Haloferula helveola: one gene and its partners. The protein of the gene in region 1 binds, or shares a complex with, the protein of each later gene. Links are inferred from orthologs where the notes say so. Each region holds a gene or a part of one and is shown in the gene's direction. Other genes may lie near its edges.

Region 1 (2,850 bases):
TCCGCGTCGGCCGCCTTCGGCTGCACCTCACCGGCCTCCACACCCCGCCAGGTCTCGGCGACGCCCACCTTGTCCTTCAGCTCGAGAATGATCCGCTCCGCGGTCTTCTTGCCCAAGCCCTTGATCTTCGACAGCTCGGCGCTCCCTCCGGACGCCACGCAGGCCTTGAAACGGCTGACCGGCATCCCGTTGAGGACCGCCATCGCGATCGCCGGACCGATTCCGCTGACCCGGTCGATCAAGAGCAGAAAGACGTCACGCTCCTCGTCGTTGGCGAAGCCGTAAAGCTGCTGACCGTTCTCCCGAATGTGGTGGTAGGTGCGCAAATCGACCTCGAGCCCCTCAACCGGCTTGAGCCCGTCCATGCTCGAGAAAGGCACCAGCACCTCGTATCCTACCCCTCCCGCGTCGACCACCAACCGGTTCGGATAACTCTCCCACACCTTCCCTCTCAAGCGGACGATCATGGGGCGGCAGCTTGCGCCGCCCGCCGCCTGCGTCAACCCCTTCCCTCACCCCTTGAACAGCGATGAAAATTGTTTAAATTGTCTTAAATTTTTGTATTGCAAAATATTTCGGCCTATTTTTAATCGTTACCTTTTTTTGAGTCGCTTTTGTTACAGGTTGCTGCTATCCTGCCGCCGCTATGGCAACCACCACGAAACGCACCCGGTTTTCACGCCGGCTTCCAGATCACGTTACGGATGAACTCTGCAATGTCCTCGCGGAAGATAAGGTGTTCGGTTTCAACGACCTGTTCGAGCGTGTGTTCGAGAACCTGAAGCTTCGTAACGCCGTCAGCGGAGGAGAAGAGATGCTCCGCCTGCGTGCCTACGAGAAGCTCCAGAACCTCGTTACCCGCGGTCTGGTCGAGAAAATCGGCAAAGAATACAAAGGAACCAATCGAGTCCACGAGGCTTCCAGCGAATGGCTCGCGAAGCAGCAGCAGGAAGATTGATTCCCCACCCACTGTGCTTTCCCCTGAAACCCGTGCCGGAAGTTCCGGCACGGGTTTTTCTTTGCCCGGCCAGACCCTCCTTTTTCGTTCTTGGCAGCCATCCGGGCTCTTCCTATCAACGGCGCGGAAACTTCGATGAGCAGCCAGTTCCTTCCCGTATTCTTCCAGATTCTCGTGGCCGCAGGCTTCGCGGCCGTCACGCTCACCCTCAGCGTGCTGCTCGGGAAGTCCGCCCGCCGGAACGACACCAAGGACACCGCCTACGAATGCGGCATGCTCCCGATCGGGGAAGGCGCTCCGCGCTTCTCGGTGAAGTTCTACCTCGTCGCGATGCTGTTCGTGATTTTCGACATCGAGGTGGTCTTCATGTACCCGTGGGCGGTTCAATTCCGCGATCTCGTCGCTCAGAACGCGACCGCCTTGGTGAGCATGACCGGATTCGCCGGCATTCTCGCCTTCGCCTACGTCTACGCGCTGAAAAAGGGCGCGCTCAGCTGGAAGCCGGAGGTCAAGGGCGCGACCGAACCCGCCGCGGCAGCGGTCGAAGAAGGCGCGACCGCCTGAACGGACCTTCATCCTCTTTCTTTCGCTCCGGCAACCGCTAGGGCAAGGGCCCGGAACACCGGCCCTACCCGATCCGCCCGCTCTCAGTTCAGCGGGCTAGATCGAGGCAGGAGCAGTGTCTAACGCGATCAAGCTTCGTCGGCGGAGTCGCCTTCGGTCGATCCGGCCTCAGGTGCCTCGGGTTGTTCCGATTCCTCGGACTCCCCTTCCTCGTCCTCGTCCTCATCGGGGATCACCCGGGCGATATCCTGGAGCTTCTCGTCACCCTTCAGCGACAGCAACTTCACGCCCATCGTGTTCCGTCCCGCCTCGCGAACTTCGGAGACCCGAATACGGATACTCTGGCCACCCGAGGTCATCAGCATCAGCTGGTCCTCGTTGGTCACGGCCACCGCGCCGACAAGCTCGCCGGTCTTGTCGCCGACCTTCATCGTGATGATGCCTTTGCCTCCGCGGCCCTGGACGCGGTACTCGTCGAACGGGGTGCGTTTGCCGATCCCCTTCTCGGACGCCACCAGCAGCGTGCCGTCGTCGGTAACGAGGGACAGGCTGACGACGTAGTCATTCTCGACCGGACGGATCCCGGTCACCCCCGCGGTCGCCCGTCCCATCGGCCGGGCCTGATCCTCGACAAAGCGCAAGCTCATGCCCTGGCGGGTCACAAGCACGACCTCGTCCTTGCCGCTGGTCAGGCGGACTCCGATCAACTCGTTGCCCTCCTCCAGCTTGATCGCGATGATCCCGTCCTTCCGGTAGTTCCTGAAGTCGTTCAGCGGAGTCTTCTTCACCTTGCCGCTGCGCGTCGCGAAGAACACATAGCCGGCGTCCTCACGGAAGGTGACGTCGTTGCCATCGTCATCCGTCGTCCGCTCAAGGCGCAGCATCGCCGCGATGCTTTCCTCAGGCTGCAGATTGAGAACGTTCTTGATACTCCGCCCCTTCGCGGCCCGTGATCCCTCGGGAATCTCGTAGACCCGCTCCACATACACCCGTCCGGTGTTGGTGAAGAACATCAGGTAATCGTGGGCCTGGACCGAGAAGAGCTGCTCGACGAAGTCCTTGTCGTCCTCGTCAGCACCCCGCGTTTCCATACCGCGAACCCCCTTGCCTCCGCGACCCTGCACCCGGTACTCGCTGGCGGGCGTGCGCTTGACGTAGCCACGGTGGCTGAGGGTCACGATCATGCCCTCGTTCGCAATCAGATCCTCAATCGCGATCTCACCCTCGTCCGGAAGGATCGGGCACCGGCGCGGCGTGGCGTGCTTCTCTTTGATCTCGAGAAGCTCGGTCTTGATGATCTCAAGCACCCGAGCCTCGCGGGCAAGGAT
Region 2 (3,133 bases), 4.5 Mb from region 1 along the record:
CGACGCCAGCCTCGCCGGCGAAACCGCCGCGAACACCTGATCCGGCTTTCCGGTCTCCCCACACCTGCGTGATTCGGTCTTTCCCTCGAAAGGCCGATCGCGCAGCATCCTCCGGCATGAGGCGCCTGCTTCCCCTCCTGCTGCTTCCGGCAACCGCGGTTGCCCAAGATGACGACGAACTGACCTACGGCATCGAGGTCCTTACCGGTTTCCGCAGCGAGTTCATCGACCGAGGGTTCTCGCTCTCGCAAGGACTCGTGGAGGTCCAACTCGGAGCGGAGGTCGCGCTCAGTGACGAGTGGCTGCTCGAGATCGGCGGTTGGTATGGAACCGGAACCGGCTCGGGGGACTTTGAGGCCGCTTCGGCATTCTTCGGCATCGTCTACGAGGCCGAGTCGTGGGACGCCGGCATGGATCTCTCGCTATCATCTTACGACCACCGGATCTTCGACGACGGTGTCGCTGTCGGGCCATTCTACAATTGGTATCCGAACGACGACTGGCGGATCGGCGGAGCCTTTCAATACGACAGTGGGGCGAGTGGCTGGTATGGCAAAGTCGAGGCCGCATGGTCGAAACCCACGGGAGACGATTCGTTCATCACCCTTCTGGGCGGTATCAGCGGCACCTCGGGCTTCTACGGGCGCAGCGGGGCCAATGATCTCTTTGCCCGGTTGAGCTGGACCTACGGCGTCAACCGCCACGTCGCGTTCACCCCCTTCGTCGGCACCTCCGTGGCGCTGGACTCGGATGCCTCGACCCGTCTCTACGCCGGGCTCTGGTTCGAGGTGAATTTCTGAGCGGAGCCCGGGGTTTGGCAGGCCTCCGGCGACTCCCGGGGGCGGTTCGGGCCTACTTTGTGAAAAATTTCACAAACCCCTTGCCCGGACCCCGGTCTTGGGGCCTCATTTCTCCCGCCGGGATCCTTATGAGTAGCTCTTCCACGACCGATTATCAGGCGCCGGATGTCGCCTCGAAAGCCGCAGATTATCACGCGGAGACGAGCGATATGATGGGTGAGAAGATGGTCCTGAACATGGGGCCCTCCCACCCTGCCACCCACGGCGTGCTGCGGCTCGTGCTCGAACTCGACGGCGAGGTGATCGAGAAGGCGGATCCGGATATCGGCTTCCTGCACCGCGGCGATGAGAAGATCGCGGAAGCGATGCACTACAACCAGTTCGTGCCCTACACCGACCGGCTGGACTATCTCGCGCCCTTGGCGAACAATGTCGCCTACGCTTGCGCGGTCGAGAAGCTGATGGGATGGGAGCTCCCGCCCCGCGGTCAGGCCTTGCGGGTCCTTTGCTGCGAGCTGGCCCGGATCTCCTCGCACATGCTTGGGGTCGGAGTCTGCGCGATGGACGTCGGCGCGATGACCGTCTTCCTCTACACCTTCACCGAGCGCGAAAAGGTCTACAATCTCTGCGAGCAGCTTACCGGCGCCCGCTTCACCACTTCCTACACCCGCGTCGGTGGACAGCTGCGCGACATGCCCGACGGTTTCGAGGCATCCGTGCGCAAGTTCCTCGACGAGTGCTCGGTGACGATCGACGAGGTTGGCAAGCTGCTCGACAAAAACCGGATTTTCATCGAGCGGATGGCCAACATCGGCGTGATCCCGGCCAAGGACGCCGTGTCATGGGGGATCACCGGCCCGAACCTGCGTGGCTCAGGCGTCGCCCGCGACCTGCGGAAGGACAATCCGTATCTTGGCTACGAGAACTACGATTTTGATGTGCCGATCGCCGAAGAGGGCGATTGCTACTCCCGCTACCACGTCCGGATGGAGGAAATGCGGCAATCGATCCGGATCTGCCGCCAGGTTCTCGACACGATGCCCGACGGTCCGGTCAATCTGGCCCACACCAAGGGCATGCTGCCTGAGAAGGAGCGCGTGTTGATGTCGATGGAGGAGTTGATCCACCACTTCATTGTCGCCACCCAGGGCATCGACGCCCCGGCGGGCGAAGTCTATTTCGGTGCCGAGAATCCCAAGGGCGAGCTCGGTTTCTACATCCATTCCACCGGGGGCGGAGTTCCGAACCGCCTGAAGATCCGCAGCCCCTCCTTCTGCAACCTGTCGATCTGCTCGAAGCTGCTCCCGGGGCACATGGTTTCTGACATTCCCGCCATATTGGGCTCTCTCGACTTTGTGATGGGCGAATGCGACCGCTGACGCCGCTATCTGTCGTGACATGAAAACGTACCCCATCCTCGCCTTTCTTTTCGCCAGCTCTTTGGCTGTATCGGCCGAAACCTGGACCAGTGCTGACGGCCGCACGGCCAACATGACCCTTGTCGAAGTCGTCGAGGAAGGCGGCGAGAAGGTTGGCGTTTTCCGTCTGAACAACGGTAAGACCGCCCGGCTCAAGGCCTCCCAACTGTCCGACGAGAGCGCGGAGCGGCTCGGCGAGTGGGTGGATCCCAATGCGCCGAAGAGCGTGTTCGACGAAACGCTCGAGGGAAACCTGCTCCGTCTCGATGGCGATAAGCTCGCTCCGTGTGAGGACGCCACGAAGCCGACGAAGTACTATCTTTTCTACTACACCGCCTCGTGGTGCGGGCCCTGCCAACGATTCACCCCGTCGCTGGTGCAGTTCTACGACGAGAAGAAAAGCGACGAGTTCGAGATCATTCTCGTCACTTCCGACCGGGACGAGGCATCGATGACGAAGTATGCCACGAGCAAGAAGATGGCGTGGCCGCATCTGAAGCTCTCGAAGGTCGGCAGCTTCCGTTCGAAGTTCAAGCACCCTGGTGGCGGCATCCCCAATCTCGTCCTTACCGACCTCGAAGGGAATATCATCAAGTCCAGCTACGAGGGCAAAAACTACATGGGGCCGACCGTGGTGATGCAGCACCTCGGCTCGTTGCTGAAGTAGCCCCGCCCGCCCGCCAATCACCGTCATGTCATCGTCCATTCTCGAAGAGAACACCGCGTCGCCGGAAACACCCGGCACCAAGCATTTCCCTCCCTTCGCAGCAAGCGAGGGACTTGAGGCCGAGGCCGCAAAACGGCTGGCGCAATTCCCCGATGACCAGAAGCGATCGGCAGTGCTGCCCATCCTCCACTACATCCAGCACCACCACGGTTTCCTGTCCGCCGAAGCGATCCGTTGGACGGCCGACC
Region 3 (3,060 bases), 4.5 Mb from region 1 along the record:
GCCTCACCGAGCCGCTGGTCAAAGCGGACGGAAAGCATGTGTCGGCGAACTGGTCCGAGGCGGTCCGGAAGACCGTTGATGGTCTGAAAGGCTGTGAAGCTTCCGAGCTTGCGATCATCGCCTCGGCACGGATGACCAATGAGGAGCTTTTCCTGGTCAAGGCCCTGGCCGACTCGCTCGGCACCGAGCACCTCACGGTGGTGCCGCGGATGGGTGAAAGCGACGGCAAGCTGATCAGCGCCGACCGCAATCCGAACACGCAGGGCGTGCGGGTGGTCTGGCGTCGCGAGGATCCGGGTTTCCGGCTCGGCGAAATCCGCGACTCGATCCGGGAAGGAAAGATCAAGCGCCTGCTTGTGCTCGGTGAGGAACTCACCGCCGAGGCCGACTTCACCGATGAGGATCTTGGCAAGCTTGAGTTCCTCGCTTCGAGCGTGCTGCTCGCGGGTCCCACGGCCAGCGCCAGCGACGTCGTTCTGCCGGGTGCCGCCTTCGCCGAGAAGCGTGGCTCGATGATCAACGTCACCGGTCGCCTCCAGCGCCTCAACCGCGCGGTCGAACCGCACGGCCAAGCGCGGGACGACTGGGAGATCCTGCGTGACATGATCGGCCTGCTCGATGGCGTCGCCACCACGAGCCCAGACTTCCCTCACCTGATCGAGGACATCTTCAAGGACATGGCCGCCTCGATCACCGAGTTCGAGGGCTTGAACCTGTCGAAGATCGGCGACCTCGGACTGCCGCTCGTCGAGACCGGCGTGACGATCCCGCTGCTTGAGAACGAGAAGGCCCGCAAGGCCGCGGGCGAGATCGTCGGCTGACCCCCTTCCCCATCGCGAACGCATGGACCTGCTTACCGATATCATCATCATCCTCGCCAAGGTCATCGGCCTGACCTTCATGGTCGTGCTACCCTTGGTTCCGATTTCCGTCTACTTCGAGCGACGGTTTTCGGCGATCATCCAGGACCGTGTGGGACCGAACCGTGTCGGGATTCCGCTTACCCTGTTCGGAGCGAAGAAGGACTTCTCGCTGTTCGGGTTGGTCCAGCCTGTGGCCGACGGCATCAAGCTCTTCCTCAAGGAGGACTTCACGCCGGTCCATGTGCGCAAGGCCTTCTACTGGATGGCCCCGGCGCTCACGATCATTCCATCGCTGGTTACCGTCTGCGTGGTTCCCTTCGGTTCGCCGATCACGATCAACGGCGAGCAGTACAAGATGGTGATCGCCGATCTTGATGTCGGTCCGCTCTTCGTCTTCGCGGTATCCTCCCTGGCCGTCTACGGCATCACACTGGCCGGTTGGTCCTCCAACTCGAAGTATCCCTTCGTCGGCGGGGTGCGCTCGACGGCGCAGATGATCTCCTACGAGATCTCGCTCGGCCTCTCGATCATCCCGGTGCTGCTCTGGTACGGAGAACTCAACCTGTCGAACATCGTCGAGCACCAGGCGTTGAACGGCTGGCTGCTGCTGCCGCTCTGGGGCGACTCGGCTCCTTGGAATAACGGCGGTGACTTCTCGGCATGGATCTTCTGGATTCCGGCGACGGTCGCCTTCCTGATCTTTACCATTTCGATCTTCGCGGAAACCAACCGCATGCCCTTCGACCTCCCCGAGTGCGAGACCGAGCTCGTGGGTGGCTACCACACCGAGTACTCCTCGATGAAGTTCGCGATGTTCTTCATGGGTGAATACGCCGCGATGGTCATCGGCTCGGCGCTGATCGTGACGATGTTCCTCGGTGGCTGGTCGCTCGGATTCACGCTCGATGAGAAGCTCCTGATGGACGGCGAAGGCAACTGGCTCTGGTTCTCAGGCCTGGTGCACATGGGGGTCTTCCTGACGAAGCTGGTCGCCTTCATTCTGTTCTTCATCCTCGTCCGCTGGACGGTCCCCCGTTTCCGATATGACCAGCTCATGCGCCTTGGCTGGGTGATCTTCTTCGAAGCCGCCCTGATCAACGTGTTCATCGCTGCTCTGGTCATTGCCGCCCCGAGTCTCGGGATTCTCACCACCATCATCGGTGCGGTCCTGTTGGCCGTCGTCAGCGGTGCCCTCATCTGGGTTCTCAAGGTGTCCGAACCGAAGGCCCAGCCGAACCGCGGCCTGCTCGGCCAGAACTGATCGAATTTCATGGCAGTCGTTAAACTCAAACGCCCCGATCTCGCCGCCGGCGAGAAGCTGTATCTGGGAGCCATCTTCAAGGGTTTCCTGATCACCATGAAGCACGCCTTTGACTCGCTGCGTGGCAAGACCCGCGGAAGCGACGAGCTGAAGTCGTCCGGACTCGGTGCCACCATGCAGTATCCCGAGCAGAAGTGGGACGACCAGCTGCCGGAGTATTACCGTGGCGCTCCGGCGCTGGTGACCGACGAGCAGGATCGCGAGCGCTGCGTTTCCTGCCAGCTCTGCGAGTTCATTTGCCCGCCCAAGGCGATCAAGATCACGCCGGGCGAGATTCCCTCGGATGATCCTTGGGCGAAGGTCGAGAAGCGGCCGAAGGAATTCGAGATCGACATGATCCGCTGCATCTACTGCGGCATGTGCGAGGAAGTCTGCCCCGAGCAGGCCATTTACCTTCGCAAGGATTACGCGATCACCGGCCTGAGCCGGGAGCAGATGGTGCACGACAAGGAGCGCCTGTACGAGATCGGCGGCAAGCGCGTCGGCCTCGTGAACAAGTGGAACGAGCTCAAGTAACCTGTCACGATGCCCCTCGCCCTATTCTGGTTCTTCGCGGTGCTGATGCTCGTCGGCGGGCTCGCCGTGATCTCGCTGCGCAACCCGGTGGCGGCCGCGCTTTCGATGGTCGCCTCGTTCGTCGGCCTCGCCGGCCTCTTCATCGGCCTCAACGCCTACTTCGTCGGGATCATCCAGATCCTCGTCTACGCCGGTGCGATCATGGTGCTGTTCCTGTTCATCATCATGCTCCTTGATCTCAAGACCGAGGAGAAGCGGACGCCGAAAGTCGTGCCGATCGTCGGGGGCCTCGGGATCGTCCTGGCTTTCACCATCCAGCTTCTGGGTGTGCTCGGAAACACGCCCGACACCAAGTCACAG

What was found.
Region 2: the proteins of HAHE_RS02165 (region 1) and nuoD are in contact, whole or in part, in a cryo-EM structure (PDB 6ZJN), measured with the Thermus thermophilus proteins. The link is inferred for Haloferula helveola from one-to-one orthologs. Residues at the interface, in WP_096411116.1 of Thermus thermophilus: Glu45, Ser46, Asn48, Pro50, Ala51, Gly52, Glu53; in WP_223903221.1 of Thermus thermophilus: Met26, Thr27, Asn29, Gly31, Pro32, His34.
Region 3: the proteins of HAHE_RS02165 (region 1) and HAHE_RS19395 are in contact, whole or in part, in a cryo-EM structure (PDB 6KHJ), measured with the Thermosynechococcus vestitus proteins. The link is inferred for Haloferula helveola from one-to-one orthologs. Residues at the interface, in WP_126986108.1 of Thermosynechococcus vestitus: Gly6, Tyr7, Glu8, Tyr9, Phe10, Gly12, Phe13, Leu14, Ile16, Cys17, Ser18, Pro21, Ala24, Leu25, Ala27, Ser28, Leu31, Arg32, Pro33, Ser35, Arg40, Leu41, Thr42, Thr43, Tyr44, Glu45, Ile51, Gly53, Ala54, Trp55; in WP_126985484.1 of Thermosynechococcus vestitus: Gln8, Lys26, Trp29, Leu30, Pro33, Met34, Met37, Leu38, Leu83, Ile84, Phe85, Lys86, Glu87, Asp88, Val89, Leu90, Pro91, Ala92, Thr100, Ala104, Val107, Ile108, Phe111, Leu112, Tyr114, Ile115, Ile125, Ser126, Leu128, Phe133.

The regions. Positions count from the first base shown.
Region 1 is NZ_AP024702.1:648,992-651,841, forward strand. The notes cover bases 110-2,807. They hold HAHE_RS02165 (NADH-quinone oxidoreductase subunit A), read left to right. Parts: upstream 110-1,093; coding sequence 1,094-1,522; downstream 1,523-2,807. Other genes in these bases: ruvA (Holliday junction branch migration protein RuvA), read right to left, coding at 110-467; HAHE_RS02160 (hypothetical protein), read left to right, coding at 647-958; gyrA (DNA gyrase subunit A), read right to left, coding at 1,651-2,807. Also shown: more of ruvA, read right to left, coding at 1-109; more of gyrA, read right to left, coding at 2,808-2,850. UniProt on the Escherichia coli protein: NDH-1 shuttles electrons from NADH, via FMN and iron-sulfur (Fe-S) centers, to quinones in the respiratory chain. The immediate electron acceptor for the enzyme in this species is believed to be ubiquinone.
Region 2 is NZ_AP024702.1:5,154,556-5,157,688, forward strand. What follows is about bases 73-3,053. They hold nuoD (NADH dehydrogenase (quinone) subunit D), read left to right. Parts: upstream 73-928; coding sequence 929-2,179; downstream 2,180-3,053. Other genes in these bases: HAHE_RS19590 (hypothetical protein), read left to right, coding at 117-800; HAHE_RS19600 (thioredoxin-like domain-containing protein), read left to right, coding at 2,199-2,885; HAHE_RS19605 (NAD(P)H-dependent oxidoreductase subunit E), read left to right, coding at 2,911-3,053. Also shown: protein translocase subunit SecD, read left to right, coding at 1-40; more of HAHE_RS19605, read left to right, coding at 3,054-3,133.
Region 3 is NZ_AP024702.1:5,113,955-5,117,014, forward strand. What follows is about bases 76-2,983. They hold HAHE_RS19395 (complex I subunit 1 family protein), read left to right. Parts: upstream 76-843; coding sequence 844-2,124; downstream 2,125-2,983. Other genes in these bases: HAHE_RS19390 (molybdopterin-dependent oxidoreductase), read left to right, coding at 76-821; HAHE_RS19400 (NADH-quinone oxidoreductase subunit I), read left to right, coding at 2,134-2,700; HAHE_RS19405 (NADH-quinone oxidoreductase subunit J), read left to right, coding at 2,710-2,983. In the rest of the region: more of HAHE_RS19390, read left to right, coding at 1-75; more of HAHE_RS19405, read left to right, coding at 2,984-3,060. UniProt on the Escherichia coli protein: NDH-1 shuttles electrons from NADH, via FMN and iron-sulfur (Fe-S) centers, to quinones in the respiratory chain. The immediate electron acceptor for the enzyme in this species is believed to be ubiquinone.